2 regions of the Chryseobacterium subflavum genome follow, and region 2 is predicted to be linked to the other one. Evidence: riboswitches for the same ligand, from Rfam matches in the RefSeq annotation. Region 2 holds a riboswitch; the other holds the start of a gene.
What was found. Region 2 has a riboswitch for cobalamin ahead of AC0INN_RS14725 (TonB-dependent receptor plug domain-containing protein). Riboswitches for the same ligand answer to the same signal wherever they lie in the genome.
Positions count from the first base shown of each region.

Region 1: another riboswitch for cobalamin. It lies ahead of AC0INN_RS14210 (acyl-CoA thioesterase); the one in region 2 lies ahead of AC0INN_RS14725 (TonB-dependent receptor plug domain-containing protein).

Region 1 is NZ_JBVTMR010000003.1:148,332-151,545, reverse strand. It holds gene AC0INN_RS14220 (FG-GAP repeat protein) at 1-672, shown strand, start outside; gene AC0INN_RS14215 (HD domain-containing protein) at 678-1,268, shown strand; gene AC0INN_RS14210 (acyl-CoA thioesterase) at 1,305-1,688, opposite strand; cobalamin riboswitch at 1,802-1,979, opposite strand; gene AC0INN_RS14205 (hypothetical protein) at 2,035-2,835, opposite strand; gene AC0INN_RS14200 (endonuclease MutS2) at 3,072-3,214, opposite strand, start outside.
Region 2 is NZ_JBVTMR010000003.1:273,836-277,049, forward strand. It holds gene namA (NADPH dehydrogenase NamA) at 1-240, opposite strand, end outside; gene AC0INN_RS14720 (cytidine deaminase) at 348-830, shown strand; cobalamin riboswitch at 936-1,111, shown strand; gene AC0INN_RS14725 (TonB-dependent receptor plug domain-containing protein) at 1,145-2,992, shown strand; gene AC0INN_RS14730 (DUF5074 domain-containing protein) at 3,004-3,214, shown strand, end outside.

The DNA of each region.
Region 1 (3,214 bases), 130 kb from region 2:
ATCTTGATCATCTTTATTATTTTAGGATCTTTTTGCTCCGGTCAGCAGCATTTTGAAATTAAAGATGGATCCTTATTGTATAATGCGGATATCACTGTTCAGGATTGTGATGCTGATAAATGTAGTGGAAATGGTACAATTATACTGAAAGATAAAAGGACCTCGCGGACTTTACAGGAGTTCACTTCTGATGATCTTTATTTTTACCTTGGTAAGGATCAACAACCTAGTGTTAATGTTATTCAGCTTTATGATGAACAGAGCCCGCTGATATTTAAAGATTTTAACTTTGACGGTTTTGAAGATATTGCTATCCGAAATGGTAATGAAAGCAGCTATGGTGGTCCTTCCTATGACGTATATGTCTATAATACGACAAGAAAGCAATTCGTGATCAGTGAGGAATTAACTGATCTTGCCCGCGAAAATCTGGGAATGTTTCAGACAGATCCAAAAAGGAAAAGACTCATAACATTTTCTAAATCCGGTTGTTGCTGGCATTTAACCACAGAATACAGAGTGCTGCCCGGAAAAGGACTTGATAAGGTCTTTGAACTGGAAGAAGATGCCATGAATGATGAATCTGTAAAAGTAACCCGACGCGAAAAGATTAAAAATAAATGGATCATAAAAACAAAGAGATATCCAATCAAAGAATATTATAAAGAATAGGAAACATGAAAATACAAAAGGAAATTGATTTTATTCTTGCTGTAGATGCATTAAAAAATGTACAGAGAAGGAATTATAATGCCGATGATTCAAGAAGAGAAAATACTGCTGAACACTCATGGCAGATCATTATTTTAGCACAGGTACTTTTCCCCTATGCTAAAAACAGGGCTGATATCGATCTGTTAAGGGTGATACGGATGCTTTCTATCCACGATCTGGTAGAAATAGAAGCTGGAGATACATTTTTATTTGACGAAAAAGCCATGGTGGGCAAATTTGAAAGAGAAAAATTGTCTGCCCAGAAAATTTTCGGGATTCTTGATGAACCTTTGCGTTCGGAATTCTTTAATTTGTGGCTGGAATTTGAAGAAGAACAGACCCCTGATGCTATTTTTGCCTGTGCAATAGACAGGATCATGCCGTTTATCCTGAATTCGCATACTTCAGGAAAAAGCTGGACAGAAGCTAAGGTAACAGAAAGCCAGATCAGGAATATGCTGGAAAATGCCATCAGCCGGGCTTCTGATGAAATGGGAGAAGCATTCCAGTTTTTACTTAGTAAAAGTTTAGAAACAGAAAAAGTTTTAAGATAAATAAAACGCAAGCCGAAGGCTTGCGTTTTTTTCTGATTATAGTATCTGTACAGGCTTTTTAAATTCGTCTATAGCTACGAAAGTGAAATCTCCAACAATAGCTCTTTCTCTTTCATACGAATACATCTGTTCTGTATAAATTTCTACGTTTACCTTCATACTGGTAGTCCCGACATGGGAAACTGTTCCTATCAATTCTACAATAGTTCCTGCAGGAATAGGCTTTTTAAAATCAATTTTGTCGCTGCTTACAGTTACCACTCGTTTTCTTGCAAAGCGGGTAGCGGTAATAAATGCCACTTCATCCATCAATTGCATCGCTGTACCACCAAAAAGGGTATCGTAATGATTGGTTGTGTTGGGGAAAACCGCTTTAAAGATTCTGGTTTCAGATGCTTGAATTCTTTCTTCTGTAGTCATATTTCATTATTAAATTAAAGCGGGATGAAATTATTGAAATAAACAGAATAATCTAGGAATTAGTATATTCCTGAAAACATCCATCAGATCAATAAACTTCAGGCCGCGAAAGTTTCTTGTTCAAAGAAAAGGCAGGTCTCCTGACTTGTAACATCTTTAATCCCTTCCCATGCATGGCACAGTGGATCCTACATAAAGACTTTTGTTACTTACAGTTGCGCGACAGCTCGTGATTTTCACACGATTCCCTTTTAATCTGCGTTAGGCAGAACCCATTCCTGTGATGAATAAGTGGTAAGACTTTTTCAGGTGCAAAAATAAGGATAATACAGAGAAGTAAGGTGAATTATTCCGGATTTTTAAAAATAATCTGATGAGCCACCCGGCCCTGTTTGATTGTCCAGAGTGTGGTATACCTGTTTTCACCTGATCCGTTCACCATATAAAGGAAAATATTATCATTATCAATAGCAGCTACACTGATGTTATTGAAATCCATAGTAGGCTGGAACATATTTTTGATGGCTTCTCTCACAAAGACAGAGCCACGCCCCACCTGCTGTACCCGGATCGATTTGATTTCGGTCATCCCTTCCGGAAGTTCTTTGCTTATTCCCCAGGGTTTAACTTTATCAATGGTTAATATCGTTCCATCCGTATCTTTTTCCTGTTTACGGTAGCTGGCATTAGAAGGATAAATATCGATGATTACTTTACTCCTTTGAGCGGTAGGTATTTTGGGGTTGTTATTATCTGTGAAAATGAGGGATCTTCCGTTTTTGGATTTGGAAGGTGTGTATTGAGGCAACTGATCAATAAAGGCTACACGGTCTTTATTCACCATACCTTCCTTATCAAGATTTTCATATCTCACAAAAGGCTTTTCAGTATCCTGCTTATCGGGATATTTGATCCATAGCCATTCTGTTTCTCCGGGAGCCGGTTTTACATAAAGAAAAACATCCCCTTTACGCATTCTGATTTTGTCTACAATTTTTCTGTAATTATCCTTTGCCACCCGTACATTGGCATAGCCTTCTTCTGCTTTTACAACTCCAAAAGGAATTTTTTGCTGCCCTTTTAGGAAGGCTAATGAAAATAAACTGAAGGCAGATAAATAGAATGCTTTGTTTACGGAAATCATCATGAAAAATTTTTGATACTTCAAATATATAAATTAAAAGCATTTCGGAACATAATTATAGCTTCCTAAATCTTCTTTATTTGCTAAAGAAAGTTTTACAAAAGGAATTTATTCTGTTAGGTTGGAGGAGGATAGAAATTCGGTAAGGCGAAATTTTTTGGGAAGAAGGAAGAGTAAAGAGTAAAGAGTAAAGAATAAGAGAGTGCTAAAAGCACTCTCATTTATTATTAAATCAATTTTTAAATTCTTTCAAGCTCATCGGCATCAATGGTTGTTTTAAAGGTTCCATAATTGACAATCACTTTATTTCTTGAAATTTTTTCAATCGTGCCGACACTGGTACTTCCTGTAATACGCACCCGTTGTCCCACTTTCATCCAGA
Region 2 (3,214 bases):
AAGTTTTTCAGCCTGTTCGTCATTCCATATTCCCATACATTTATTAGTGATCCTTCCCCGGGGTTCAACACCCGTTGCTTCAATCATTATCAGTCCGGTACCACCTTGTGATCTGCTTCCGTAATGTACGAAATGAAAGTCATTAGCCATTCCGTTTTCACTTGAATACATACACATAGGTGACATAACCCATCGGTTAGAGAGTTTAATATTTCTGAATTGTATCGGAGTATATAACATTGTCTATTAATTTTTGAATTTTACTAATGAAGAGGAAATAATCCCGGGTTGCCCACGTGATTAAAAAGAACTAATTTTACCTCCCCTTTTTAGGCTCCAATAAATATATGAAAAAAGATATACAGATCGGCTACGAATATTTTAAAAATAGCTCTGAACTGAACGATATAGAAAAAAAACTTTTCGAAAGAGCAAAACAAGCCCGCGAAAATGCTTATGCCCCTTATTCCCAATTTTTGGTCGGGTGCTCCGTATTACTTGAAAACGGAGAAATATTTTCCGGTAACAATCAGGAAAATGCAGCTTTTCCATCCGGACTTTGTGCTGAAAGAACAGCTCTATTCTGGATAGGTGCAAATTTCCCTGAGGAAAAGATCAAAAAGATTTTTATCGTAGGAGGCCCTAAAGAATCTTCTGAAAAAACACCACCGATTCCCCCGTGTGGCGCCTGCAGACAAAGTCTTATTGAATACGAAACAAAACAAAAAGAAAATATTGATCTTTATTTTTCCAGTATGAATGACGAAATCGTTAAGGTAAATTCGATTAAAGATCTATTGCCATTTTACTTTGACTCGACGTTCTTGTAATCGTGAAACTCTCAATTCTGAGGTTCTGGGAATCGTTATTTTTTCTGCAGACCATTGTTTTGATTACAAATTAACAGATACGACTGAGATTTCTTTTTAAAAACTTATCTTTGCAAAAATTTTGGTTTTCAAGCTATTGAAATAATAGGGAATTGGGTGAAAATCCCAGACTGTCCCCGCAACTGTAGATCGCAATTAAAATTTCTATAAGAAACCACTGTGAAAACGGGAAGGTATAGAAATGCGAAAGTCAGGAGACCTGCCAAAATGATAATATCAAAAATATATTGCTTTCGGTGGAAAAGTAAAATAGTATGAAAAAAACCTTAGTACTGCTTTTATCGTTATCTGCTTATTTTCTTTGTCTGGGACAAGAGAAAGCAATCGATACCGTTTATATTTTTGACAACCAGATGAACAAGGTAAAACTTTTTCATAAGGTTACTCCAATTACTCCTCAGGATGCTGAAAAGAATTCCACGAATCTTTCAGAACTTTTACGTTTCCAATCCAGTATTTATATCAAGGAAAACGGACGAGGTGCAGTTTCTTCGCCTTCGTTCAGAGGAACCTCTGCTCCACAGACAGCCTTTGTTTGGAATGGAATCAATATCAATTCGATATTTCTTGGTCAGGGAGACATTAATAATATTCCTCTTTTCGGATATGATGAGATCGGAGTGAAAGCCGGTGGCGGAAGTGTAATATACGGGAGTGGTGCAATCGGCGGGAGTATACATCTCAATAATAATCTGGGTTTCAATAAAAGTTTTAAAGCCTCCCTGTATTCTGAGGGTGGATCATTTGGTACTTTTAATAATTTCGGAACGGCCTCCTACAGCAATGAAAAGCTGAGTTTTAAAGTCTCAGGAAATCATTCGATCAGTCAGAATGATTATAAAGTCGAAGAAAAAAACTATATTAATAGAAACGGCAAATACTTTAACAGTACCTTTAATGTTGGAATCTCCTATAAAATTGCGAGACATCAGACGATCTCATGGCAAAGTCAGTTTTTTGACTCGACACAGAATTATCCGATTTTTGTAGAGAATGGCAACCGTACAAAATACGAGACACAAAGCACCAGAAGCTTACTTTCCTGGGATATTACTAAAAATAAATTTTCAAATAGCTTAAAAGCTGCTTACACAGAAGAAAATTTCCAATATTTTGGCAATTACAATGCTCCGAAGACCAGTGGTTCAACAGGGAAAAATTATATCTTTAAAAATGATTTTAATTATTTCATCGTACCTGAACTTAATGTCAACATCATCACCGAATTCCAGGTAAACAAAGGTGAGGGGTATCAGCCTGATCTCCAAGGTGTAAAAACTGAAGGAATTGGTAATGTAAGTAGAAATGTAGGCTCTTTAGCGGGGTTAATACGATATTTTCCGACGAAAGATCTGCGTTTTGAAGCTGGTGTTAAAAAGGATTTTGTAGAGAATATAAGTTCGCCATTGCTTTACTCATTCTCGGGAAAATGGAGTCCGGTACAATGGTATAATCTTGGAGTAAATGTATCCAGAAATTTCAGATTTCCAACATTCAATGATCTGTATTGGAATCCCGGAGGAAATCCAAACCTAAAACCGGAAAGGTCTTACCAGATGGATATGGACCATGAGTTTAAATGGGGTAATATTAAACTTGCATTAAGTCCGTATTATCTTTATATATCGGATAATATAGTGTGGTTGCCGACAGCTTACGGATATTGGTCCCCAGTTAATATCAATAAAGTGAAGTCTTATGGTTTAGAATCACAGATTACTTTTGATAAACAGCTTAAAGAACACCATTTTAGATTTAATATAGGATATACACTTGCAAAATCCATCAATCAGGAAACTAAAAAGCAAATGATGTATGTCCCTCTCCATAAGGTTTTTGGAAATTTTGATTATCAGTATTCTTTCCTAAAACTTTATGTTCAGGGAGTTTTTAATGGTCTTACATACACTACAACAGATGAAAAAAGAGAAGATGCTATAGATTCTTATTTCGTCATGAACACGGGTGTATCAGCAACGATCTTAAAAAAATATGTCTTAGGTTTTAAAATCAATAATTTAACCAATACTGTTTATGAAACGGTGTCTTATTATCCGATGCCAAAACGTAATTACAGTATTTCCGCAACGATAAATTTTTAATAAAAAATAACATGAAAATAACTAGACTTTTACAACTTTTATTTGCTGTAGTACTACTTTTCAATATTTCCTGTAGTACTGATAGCGATAATACTTTGCCTGTAGTAACTTATGAAAACGGATATTTAATTTCGAACGAAGGAAATTTCGGAAAGCCAAATGCAGAAGTAACTTTCGTTTCAAGAGACTTAACTTTTAGTCAAAACAGCATCTTTTCCAAAA